DNA from 2 places in the Streptococcus agalactiae genome. Region 2 is predicted to be linked to the other one. Evidence: riboswitches for the same ligand, from Rfam matches in the RefSeq annotation. Region 2 holds a riboswitch; the other holds the start of a gene.
What was found. Region 2 has a riboswitch for FMN ahead of QOR44_RS06900 (ECF transporter S component). Riboswitches for the same ligand answer to the same signal wherever they lie in the genome.

Region 1: it holds a riboswitch for FMN, as region 2 does, so the genes downstream of both, ribD (bifunctional diaminohydroxyphosphoribosylaminopyrimidine deaminase/5-amino-6-(5-phosphoribosylamino)uracil reductase RibD) here and QOR44_RS06900 (ECF transporter S component) in region 2, are expected to answer to the same signal.

The regions. Positions count from the first base shown of each region.
Region 1 is NZ_OX460931.1:657,162-663,419, forward strand. Features, by position in the region: gene QOR44_RS03550 (TspO-related membrane protein) at 1-649, shown strand, start outside; gene QOR44_RS03555 (Nramp family divalent metal transporter) at 750-2,090, opposite strand; FMN riboswitch at 2,510-2,624, shown strand; partial or broken gene ribD (bifunctional diaminohydroxyphosphoribosylaminopyrimidine deaminase/5-amino-6-(5-phosphoribosylamino)uracil reductase RibD) at 2,818-3,748, shown strand; gene QOR44_RS03565 (riboflavin synthase) at 3,729-4,379, shown strand; gene QOR44_RS03570 (bifunctional 3,4-dihydroxy-2-butanone-4-phosphate synthase/GTP cyclohydrolase II) at 4,397-5,590, shown strand; gene ribH (6,7-dimethyl-8-ribityllumazine synthase) at 5,605-6,075, shown strand; gene lysS (lysine--tRNA ligase) at 6,150-6,258, opposite strand, start outside.
Region 2 is NZ_OX460931.1:1,337,776-1,344,033, reverse strand. Features, by position in the region: gene QOR44_RS06930 (InlB B-repeat-containing protein) at 1-692, shown strand, start outside; gene QOR44_RS06920 (SpaH/EbpB family LPXTG-anchored major pilin) at 733-2,250, shown strand; gene QOR44_RS06915 (class C sortase) at 2,288-3,163, shown strand; gene QOR44_RS06910 (isopeptide-forming domain-containing protein) at 3,153-3,824, shown strand; gene QOR44_RS06905 (sortase) at 3,817-4,416, shown strand; FMN riboswitch at 4,485-4,630, shown strand; gene QOR44_RS06900 (ECF transporter S component) at 4,700-5,284, shown strand; gene QOR44_RS06895 (phosphatase PAP2 family protein) at 5,265-5,906, shown strand; gene mnmL (tRNA modification radical SAM protein MnmL/YtqA) at 5,999-6,258, shown strand, end outside.

The sequences.
Region 1 (6,258 bases), 680 kb from region 2:
ATTAGCCTTTTCAATTTGGTCAGTCATCTATTTATTGACCTTTTTAGTAATATTAAGAGCTATATTCAGTAAGAGTCAATCTTACCAAGATAACTTTGCTAGCATTTTTTCATACTTTTTGGGTCTTCTATTAGTTAATAATATATGGACTGTATTTTTTACGAGTAATTTGATTGGCCTATCAACAATAATAATTTTTGCTTACTGTATTCTTCTGGTTATCATTATCAAGATACTAAGTAAAAATAAATCAAAATTACTGCTTAGAATAACATTTGGAATTCATGCAGGATGGTTGCTAGTTGCGTCATTGGTCAATTTAGCGGTCTACTTAGTTAAAATTGATTTTAATTACCCATTACCAAAGGTATATATAGCTATCATTGCCTTGATTTTTATAACTGTTTTAAGTCTTTACCTGGCTAGGGTATTACAAAATGCTTACTTAATCTTATCCGTTTTTTGGGCTTGGTTGATGGTTTTTAAAGCACATTTAGAAGGAAATTTTCAACACCTATATTTTAGTATCCAAATTTTATCTTTGATTGCAGCAATTATCCTTGGCGTATCGTTTTTCATCATCGGTTATTATAATGTCAAGGAGAGGTACAAGCAAAAACGTACTAGTCCTTACTCACGGGTTCTTTAAAGAAATACAAAAAGCTCCATCATTATGTACTTTCCTCTATCATTAGATGTATGTCTCATGATAGAGGTTCAGTTCATTAGTGGGGCTTTTTTGTATTGTATTAAAGTAAATCCATGATTAATTTCAAATTGAGTAATGTTAAAATGATGGCGACAAGGTATGCTAAATAGGTATTCCATTTAGCATTAGCATGCTCTCCCATAATTGATTTTTGCGACGTGAAATAAATCAATGGAAAGATTGAAAATGGTAAAGCTAAGGAAAGAAAAACTTGTGAATAGACGATTAGCTGATCTAACGTATTTTCTTCGCCTCCAACTAGTAGGGCGATAACAAAAATTGGAAGAAGAGTTAATAATCTAGTACAAAGCCTTATTAACCATTGAGGTAATTTGAAGTGAAGGAAACCTTCCATAACGATTTGTCCTGTTAAAGTACCTGTAATCGTTGAATTTTGACCACTTGCTAGTAGGGCAACTGCAAAAAGGGTAGAAAGGAAAGAACTGGCTACTGCACCAGTAATAGTTTTATCAGATAAGGCAAGATACATTTGAGAAAAGGCACTGATATCATTAGCATGCCCATAAAATAGACTAGCTCCTAAGACTAATAGTAGCGAATTCACGACAAATGCAAGTGATAGCTGAATGTTAGAATCTAAGGTCATGAAACGTACAGCTTTTTTTATTGAAGATTTATTATGATAATCCACGCGTCTAGTCTGAGATAAAGAAGAATGTAAATAAAGATTATGTGGCATGACTGTTGCGCCGATAATGCCAAGAGCGAGGGTTAAAGGACTATTTTTTCCTTCATGTGATATGTTAAAAAGCTCATGGTGTGGTAAAAATCCTTTGAACATAGCATCTAAATCAGGTTGTGATAAAACAACTAAATATGTAAAGATTATCAAAATTGTCAATATGAGAACAGAAACAAAGGCTTCAATTTTTTGGACGCCTAACTTCATTAAGAGTAAAAGTAAGAATACATCCAAAATAGTAATCATGATAGACAGTAACAAGGGCCAGCCAAATAATAAGTGAAGAGCAATGGCAGAGCCAATGACTTCTGCTAAATCAGTAGCGATAAGGGCTAACTCAATGATAATAAATAGCAGGTAACGAAGCGGTTTTGGGAGTCGAGAAGCTGTTGCTTGTGCTAAGTCCTGTCGTGTAACAATACCAAGCTTGCCAGCCATTTGTTGTAATTGCATCGCCATCAAAGAAGATACTAAAACAACAAACAATAGTAAGTAACGATAGGTAGCTCCACCAATAACGCTAGTAATCCAGTTACCTGGATCCATATAACCAACTGCAACCAAAGCTCCAGGTCCAAGAAAAGCTCTTAAAGTGTTCCAAAAAGAGCTATTGTGAGGAACCTCAACGCTCTGATTAACTTCGGATAAGGATCTTTTGACGGAATGATTTTGATTCATGTAATACTATACTTTCTAGTAATCTCAAGCCATTATAACAAATAGAAAATAGAAAAACAATTAAAAATTAACGCTACTTAATAATCGATTGAGGTGCTGTTTAGTATTAGAGAACTATTTTCTTAACAGTTACATTTGAAATAACAAAATAACAGATTTCTATCGATTATTTTTAGTTCCGTAGATTTACCTAAGTTATTTAAGTGGAGTAAACTATATCTGTAGTGAATTTTTTAAGAAATATAATCCAATAATACTATCGATTCTTGTTTGATTAGTTCGAAAGATTGCTTTATGGTATAGATATACTGTCTTGTAAAGATAAGAATAGATGAGCTACTTAATTATTATTTTATAATAAAAAACACATTATTTTTATTGACAAATAAAAATGAGTTTAGTAAAATAACTGTCAAATAGAATTTCTTCGGGGTCAGGTGAAAATCCTAACCGGCGGTATAGTCCGCGAGCTTTCGAGCATGAACTGGTGTGATTCCAGTACCGACAGTAAAGTCTGGATGAGAGAAGAATTCAGTGATTGTCTGCTACTTGCAGTTTATTTGTGCTGGATTAATGAGAGACTCCCTATAGTTTTCTATAGGGAGTCTTTAGTTTTTTTGTGCTACCTAAAATATAATGCTAATTAGTATAATCAACGACTTCTCATCCCTCCCCTTAGTTTTCTATTTTAGAAGCTAAGGGTTTTTATTTTAGAAGGAAAAAGGAAATGATGAAAAAAGAAGACTACATGGCATTAGCCTTGAAAGAGGCTGAGAAAGGTATGGGGTTCGTTGCTCCCAACCCATTAGTAGGTGCTGTTATTGTTAAAGATGATCGTATAATTTCCAAAGGTTATCATAAACGATTTGGAGATTTACATGCGGAAAGACAGGCTATTAAAAATGCTGATGAGGATATCTCTGGAAGTACTCTGTACGTGACTTTAGAACCATGCTGTCATGTGGGTAAGCAACCACCTTGTACTGAAGCTCTTATTAAATCTGGTATCAAAAAAGTAGTAGTTGGAAGTTTAGATCCAAATCCTTTAGTTTCAGGAAAAGGGATTGCCTTGTTAAGAAAAGAAGGTTTAAATGTTGAAGTTGGTATCTTAAGAGAAAAATGCGATGCTCTGAATGAAAGATTTATTTTTCACATGACCTATAAGCAGCCTTTTGTTTATTTGAAATATGCTATGACTTTAGATGGGAAGATAGCTACAAAGACGGGCGATTCTAAGTGGATATCAAATGAGCGCTAAAACAATACCAACATGGATTGCAACATGTTCAGATAATCTTGCTCAGCAACAAACATTAAAAGAAATGGGTTGCCGTTTGATTAAGGTCCCAAGAAAAGATGGAAAGCTGGATTTGAAAGTATTAATGACTATTTTAGGACAAGAAGGGATTGATAGCCTTCTTATTGAAGGAGGAAGTAGTTTACATTTTTCAGCTTTAGAAGCTGGTATTGTTAACAGACTAATTGTTTTTATTGCACCCAAAATAATAGGAGGTCTGAAAGCAAAAACAGCTATTTCTGGAGAAGGCTTGGATTGGCTTAACCAAGCTTTCAGAGTAAAAGATATTGAACTTAGTCGTATGGATTCTGATGTTGTTATTGAAGGAAAGGTAGAACATTATGTTTACAGGAATTATTGAGGAAATGGGTCAAGTCAGTCGTATTCGGAATGGCATAAAGTCCCAACAATTAAGTATTGATGCTCCCAAACTAGTCCCTTTATTAAGAAAAGGGGATAGCGTAGCTGTTAATGGTGTTTGTTTGACGGTTCTTGACAAAAGTGAAAAAGCTTTTATGGCAGACGTCATGCCAGAAAGTATGATGCGAACAAGTTTAGCTGCTTTACGACTTCATTCTAAAGTTAACTTAGAATTAGCACTCAGAAGTGACTCAAGGCTAGGGGGGCATTTTGTTCTTGGACATGTAGATGGGGTTGGAAAAATAGAAAAAATCCAAAAAGATGATATTGCTGTTAGATTTTCAATTGATGCTCCGCCCAGTATTATGTCTTATATTATAGAGAAAGGTTCGGTGGCTCTAGATGGGATTAGCCTAACGGTGGTATCATTTACAGAGCATTCTTTTGAAGTTTCGGTCATTCCCCACACGATGGCTCAAACTAATCTATCCTTAAAAAAGGTTGGGGATTTATTAAATATCGAAGTGGATGTTTTAGGCAAATATGCTGAGAAATTTTTAGCACCGACTAATAGAACTAATCACACTTCATCGGTAATGGATTGGTCTTTTTTATCAGAAAATGGCTACTAAGAGAGAGGAGAAAGCTAATGGCCTTTAGTCCAATAAAAAAACTTTTACAAGACATCAAATCAGGGAAAATGGTAGTTTTGATGGATGACGAAAATAGAGAGAATGAAGGGGACCTTATTTGTGCGGCTGAAATGGTGACAAAAGAGTCGATTAATTTTATGGCTAAATTTGGGAAAGGATTAATTTGCTTACCTCTGTCTAATTACTATGCTGAAAAGTTAGAATTAGCTCAAATGGCTAGCCATAATACTGATAATCATGAAACAGCTTTTACCATATCCATTGATCATCTATCAACTAGTACTGGGATTTCTGCGGAAGATAGAGCTTTGACAGCTAAGATGGTTGCTAACGATAGTAGCAAAGCTAAAGACTTTAGACGTCCTGGGCACTTATTTCCCTTGTTAGCCAAGGAAGGAGGTGTTTTAGCTAGAAATGGACATACTGAAGCAACCGTTGACCTATGTCGTTTAGCTGGATTAAAGGAATGTGGACTTTGTTGTGAAATAATGGCTGAAGATGGTAGTATGATGAGAAAGGATGAGTTATTAGCATTTGCTCAAAAGCACGATTTAGCTATCGCTACCATAAAACAATTGCAAGACTATAGACGTCAAGAAGAGGGAGGGGTGGTTAGAGAAATTGAGATTCAGCTACCAACGCAATTCGGTCATTTTACGGCTTATGGATATAGCGAAGTTGTGGCAAATAAGGAACATGTTGCCCTTGTTAAAGGGGATATTAGTAGTGGTGAAGATGTTTTATGTCGTTTACACTCAGAATGTTTGACAGGTGATGTCTTTCATTCCTTGAGATGTGATTGTGGGGAACAACTGGCTAATGCCCTCCAACAAATAGAGGCTGAAGGTCGTGGCGTCCTTCTTTATATGAGACAGGAAGGTCGAGGAATTGGTTTGATTAATAAGTTAAAAGCTTATCATTTGCAAGAAGAAGGCTTAGATACTTTAGAAGCTAATTTGGCTTTAGGTTTTGAAGGAGATGAGAGAGACTATGGAGTTAGTGCTCAACTTTTAAAAGATTTAGGTATAAATTCTATAAACTTACTAACCAATAATCCAGATAAAATCCAACAACTTGAAGCAGAAGGAATTTGCGTCAAAAACAGAGTGCCATTACAGGTGGCAGCAACAGCTTATGACCTTAATTATTTAAAAACTAAAAAAGAAAAAATGGGACATCTTTTAGATTAAAGGAGGAAGAAAAAATGACAATTATTGAAGGACAATTAGTGGCAAACGAAATGAAAATAGGAATCGTAGTCTCACGTTTCAATGAATTGATTACATCTAAATTATTATCAGGAGCAGTAGATGGACTGTTGAGACATGGTGTTTCAGAAGAAGATATAGATATTGTATGGGTACCCGGTGCTTTTGAAATCCCCTATATGGCTAGAAAAATGGCATTATATAAAGATTATGATGCTATTATCTGTCTTGGGGTAGTCATTAAAGGCAGCACTGATCATTATGATTATGTTTGTAATGAGGTGACAAAAGGTATTGGTCATTTAAATAGCCAGTCAGATATCCCTCATATCTTTGGTGTTCTAACAACGGATAATATCGAACAAGCTATTGAGAGGGCAGGAACAAAAGCAGGAAATAAAGGTTATGATTGTGCTCTTTCGGCTATTGAAATGGTGAACCTTGATAAAAAATTGCGTGAGCGATAAATCAGAAACCTAACAAAGTTCAGTAGAGGTAATATTAAAACCCACCTTAAATAAGGATGGGTTTTAATATATTCTTATTTCATTGTAGGGAAAAGTAGGACGTCTCGGATAGTTGTTGTATCAGTTAACAGCATACAGAGACGGTCGATACCAATACCTAGTCCACCAGTAGGTGGCATACCA
Region 2 (6,258 bases):
TGAGAGATGGTCAGACTAAGGAATTTAAAGTACCTTATGGAACTTCTATATCAATAGATGAACAAGCCTACGATGAATTTAAAGTATCTGAGTCAATTACAGAAAAAAATCTAGCAACTGGTGAAGCTGATAAAACTTATGATGCTACCGGCTTACAATCCCTTACAGTTTCAGGAGACGTAGATATTAGCTTTACCAATACACGTATCAAGCAAAAAGTACGACTACAGAAAGTTAATGTCGAAAATGATAATAATTTTTTAGCAGGTGCAGTTTTTGATATTTATGAATCAGATGCTAATGGGAATAAAGCTTCACATCCTATGTATTCAGGGCTGGTGACAAACGATAAAGGCTTGTTATTAGTGGATGCTAATAACTACCTCAGTTTGCCAGTAGGAAAATACTACCTAACAGAGACAAAGGCCCCTCCAGGGTACCTACTACCTAAAAATGATATGTCAGTATTAGTGATTTCTACGGGAGTTACCTTTGAACAAAATGGTAATAATGCGACACCAATAAAAGAGAATTTAGTAGATGGAAGTACAGTATATACTTTTAAAATTACTAACAGTAAAGGAACAGAATTGCCTAGTACTGGAGGTATTGGAACACACATTTATATCCTAGTTGGTTTAGCTTTAGCTCTACCATCAGGATTAATATTATACTATCGAAAAAAAATATGAATTAATCATTCATCAATATGATTTTAGGAGAAAGATTTCAATGAAAAAGAAAATGATTCAATCGCTGTTAGTGGCGAGTTTAGCATTTGGTATGGCTGTATCACCAGTTACGCCGATAGCTTTTGCCGCTGAGACAGGGACAATTACAGTTCAAGATACTCAAAAAGGCGCAACCTATACCCCATATAAAATTTTTGATGCAGAAGTAGCAGATTCCTCAATGACTGATATTGGCAAAGATGGCGTATCTTATATGATTCCACAAGGTAAGGAGACAATGTATCAGTCATCCACAGGTTTCACTGACTTATTTACGACCTCAACTACAGGAGGGCGTACATACGTTAGTAAAAAAGAAGGAGTGAGTGATGTAGCAATTGCAACGTGGGCCAAAACAATTTCTAGCAGCATCACCGCGGGAAATTCAGTTACGGAATCAGGCGTTGATGGTACTGAGATAATTTCAGGTCTAGATTATGGCTATTATTATATAAAAAGCTCTATAAATAATGGTTCTACGGTAATGGTAACATCTGTTTCTCCTAATGCCACTATCCATGAGAAAAATTCGACTGCAGGTTGGGGACAGAACGGAGGAAAGACTGTTGATCGTACCTCTTACTCAGTTGGTGATAAAGTTACTTATACAATAACCTATGAAAATGCAGTAAATTATAATGGTAGCAGTAAGGTTTATCAATATGTATTAGATGACACAATGCCTGCCCAAAATGTTGTAGATTTAGATGAAGGAAGTTATACTGTTACTGTTACTAGTGCAGATGGAGTATCAAAAACTCTTAGTAAGGATAACGGTACAATAAGTGATAAAAATGGGACATATACTGTTTCAGAATTAAATAATAACTTTAAATTAACAATTCCTTGGGCGGCTACAAAACTTCAATCCTCAGATAGTAATACAGGTGGAAAAGATGATTTTTATTATTCAGGAGTTAACAAAATTATAGTTACTTATACGGGAGTATTAAAAAGTAAGGCTACGCCAGGGTCTGGCACTATAGAGGAAAATACTAATACTGCTAAAATAAATCCAAATGAAGAAAATTCAGATTCGGGTCAAAAAGTCAGTGTAAATGATGGTAAAATTACAATAAAAAAAATAGATGGAGCTGATAGCAATAAGGTCTTGGAAGGAGCAACCTTTATTGTGAAAAACTCTCAGGGAGAATTTCTTGACTACAGTGACAGTGAGAATGTAAAATGGACAACTGATCAGTCTAAGGCTACGCCATACAGAACTGATTCAAGTGGTACAGTGAGCATTTTAGGACTTGCTTCAGGAACATATAAATTAGTTGAAACGAAGGCTCCTGCAGGTTATAATTTAATGACTGATGAAACACCTGTTGAATTAAAGCTAGGAGCTGAAGGAAATCAAGATACTCTTTTAGTAACATCAACTGTAAAAAATAACAAAGGTACTGAGTTGCCTTCAACAGGTGGTATTGGTACAACAATTTTCTACATTATAGGTGCAATTTTAGTAATAGGAGCAGGTATCGTGCTTGTTGCTCGTCGTCGTTTACGTTCTTAATAAGATGGGCTAGCAAAGTGGTACAGATTTAAAATATATGAAAAAAATAAGACAACATTTAGTATCCATTTTGCTTGTCACTATAATTGCAGTGGGGGTAGGCTTAATGGCTTATCCTTCACTTGCTAATTATTGGAATTCATTTCACCAATCTCGAGCGATTATGGATTACCAAGACCGCGTAACGCATATGGATGAAAACGATTATAAAAAAATTATTAACCGAGCCAAAGAATATAATAAGCAATTTAAAACTTCAGGAATGAAGTGGCACATGACTGACCAAGAGCGTTTGGATTATAATTCACAACTGGCTATAGATAAAACGGGTAATATGGGTTATATTTCAATTCCAAAGATAAACATAAAATTACCACTTTATCATGGTACAAGTGAAAAAGTGCTTCAAACTTCTATTGGTCATTTAGAAGGAAGTAGTCTTCCAATTGGAGGAGACTCAACTCATTCTATTTTATCAGGACATAGAGGTTTACCCTCTTCAAGGCTTTTTTCTGATTTGAATAAGTTAAAAGCTGGAGACCACTGGACAGTCAGTATCTTAAATGAAACATATACTTATCAAGTGGATCAAATCAGAACAGTTAAACCGGATGATTTGAGGGATTTACAAATTGTTAAAGGTAAAGACTACCAAACTTTGGTGACGTGTACACCATATGGCGTTAATACCCATCGGTTACTAGTGAGAGGACATCGTGTACCAAACGATAATGGTAACGCTTTGGTGGTAGCAGAGGCAATACAAATAGAGCCTATTTATATCGCACCATTTATCGCTATTTTCCTTACTTTGATTTTACTTTTAATCTTTTTAGAAGTAACTAGGAGAGCACGTCAACGTAAGAAAATTTTAAAACAAGCAATGAGAAAGGAAGAGAACAATGATTTATAAAAAGATCCTAAAGATAACTCTTCTCTTATTATTTAGTCTAAGTACTCAACTTGTGTCTGCTGATACCAATGATCAGATGAAAACGGGTTCTATTACTATACAAAATAAGTATAATAATCAAGGTATCGCTGGCGGTAATTTACTTGTTTACCAAGTAGCACAAGCTAAAGATGTTGATGGTAATCAAGTTTTTACTCTGACTACCCCATTTCAAGGTATTGGGATAAAAGACGATGATCTAACACAAGTAAACCTTGATAGTAACCAAGCCAAATATGTCAATCTACTAACAAAAGCTGTTCATAAAATTCAACCTTTACAAACGTTTGATAATTTACCGGCTGAAGGTATTGTTGCGAACAATCTTCCTCAAGGGATTTATCTATTTATTCAGACTAAAACAGCTCAAGGTTATGAACTAATGTTTCCCTTTATACTATCAATACCTAAGGATGGGAAGTACGATATTACAGCATTTGAGAAAATGAGCCCTTTAAATGCTAAACCTAAAAAAGAAGAGACGATTACTCCTACAGTAGCACATCAGACAAAGGGAAAGCTCCCGTTTACTGGACAAGTATGGTGGCCAATACCTATACTAATTATGTCAGGACTTCTGTGTTTAATAATAGCCCTAAAATGGAGAAGAAGACGTGATTAGAAGATATTCAGCAAATTTTTTAGCTATACTTGGAATCATTCTGGTAAGTTCTGGAATCTATTGGGGTTGGTATAATATTAATCAGGCGCATCAAGCTGATTTAACTTCTAAGCATATTGTCAAGGCGCTTGATAAATCTATTACGCATCAAGTAAAGGGTTCAGAAAATGGAGAATTACCTGTAAAAAAGTTGGATAAAACAGATTACTTGGGAACTCTGGATATTCCGAACTTAAAACTGCATTTACCGGTAGCTGCTAATTATAGTTTTGAACAACTGTCTAAAACGCCTACAAGGTATTATGGTTCTTATTTAACTAATAACATGGTGATTTGTGCGCATAATTTTCCTTATCATTTTGATGCTTTAAAAAATGTAGATATGGGAACGGATGTTTATTTTACAACTACAACAGGGCAAATCTATCACTACAAAATCAGTAATAGAGAAATTATTGAACCAACAGCGATTGAAAAAGTTTATAAAACTGCCACATCAGACAATGATTGGGACTTAAGCCTGTTTACTTGTACAAAGGCAGGAGTAGCTAGAGTATTAGTGCGCTGTCAATTAATTGATGTTAAAAATTAATATTATACAATCTACTACTAATTAGTGATTAAAAAACTTGCAATTGCAAGTTTTTTTTGTTATGCTATAGGTGTCTTCAGGGCAGGGTGTAATTCCCGACCGGCGGTAATCGCTTCCAACTTATTTGTCAGTTGTGAAGCATCAGTCCGCGAGCGAAAGCTGATGTGGTGAGATTCCACAACCGACAGTAAAGTCTGGATGGGAGAAGACAAAGGTTTTTTTCGCGTACCTACGCTTACCTTTGGAGCTTCTTTCAATTTATTTAAATTGGAGGAATTTTTTTATGACAAATACACGTAAAATGGTGACAATCGCCATTCTTTCTGCCTTATCTTTTGTATTGATGATGGTTTCATTTCCATTAATACCAGGAGCAGAATTTTTAAAGGTTGATTTTTCAATCCTTCCGATGTTAGTTGCTTTTATTTTATTTGATTTGAAATCAAGTTATGGTGTACTCTTATTAAGATCACTTTTAAAAGTTATACTTGCTAATCGTGGTCCAGAAACCTTTATCGGTTTACCGATGAATATGGTTGCTCTAGCTCTATTTTTAGCAAGTTTCGCTATTTTCTGGAAAAATAGAGAGAGTGCAAAAGATTTTATTAAAGCTAGTTTATTTGGTACAGTTAGCTTGACTGTATCTATGGTAGCTCTCAACTATGTCTTTGCGATTCCTTTGTATGCTATATTTGCTAACTTTGATATCAGAACATTTATTGGTGTAGGCAATTACCTTTTAACAATGGTTATTCCATTTAATATCGTTGAGGGAATTTTAATTTCGATTGTTTTCTATCTAACTTACGTGGCTTGTTTGCCAATATTAGAAAGATATAAAAAGACTAATGTTATCTCGTCAAAATAGTAAACTTATTCAAGCATTTATTGCTATTATCTTATTTTTCAGTTTAGGATTGGTCATCAAATATTGGCCCGACACTGTAATCGCATTTGACCAAACTATTCAAGAAAGTGTTAGAGGACAGTTGCCAAATCTTTCTACAAGATTTTTCAAGTTAATCACTGTGGTTGGTAATACTGTAAGCCAGATAGCTATTGCGATTATGAGCGTCACTTTCTGTTACCTTAAGAAGTGGTATCCTCAAGCTAGATTTATCGCAGTAAATGCTATTATCTCTGGTATATGTATACTTTCTTTAAAACTTATTTTTCAAAGAGTGAGACCAACTTTAACCCATTTAGTATTTGCAGGTGGCTATTCGTTTCCCAGTGGGCACTCGATGGGAACATTTATGATATTTGGGAGTATTATTATTTTATTGCAGTACTATATGCCTAAGAGTATATGGAAACTGTTGTGCCAAGGTATTTTGGGTTTGCTCATTTTTTTAATTGGGTTATCTCGTATTTACCTAGGGGTTCATTTTCCGACAGATGTTTTAGCTGGTTTTATACTTGCTTATGGTATTTTGAATCTAACTGCGTATATCTTTTTAGCCAAGGATTGGTTAAAGAAAGTGAAGTAAATAAAAGATTGGGACTAACTGACGTTCCAATCTTTTTTAGTTTTATTGTAGTAGTGAGGTTATTTTAGTTAAAATTGTGATACAATTATCCTATGAAAAAACGTTATCGTGCGATTAATGATTATTATCGAGAACTCTTTGGAGAAAAAATATTTAAATTACCTATAGATGCTGGTTTTGACTGTCCTAACAGAGACGGAACAGTTGCTAGAGGAGGATGCACTTTTTGCACAGTTTCTGGTTCAGGGGATGCTATAGTTGCTCCAGAAGCTCCTATTCGTGAACAATTCTATAAAGAAATTGATTTCATGCATAGAAAGTGGCCTGAGGTTAATAAATACTTAGTCTATTT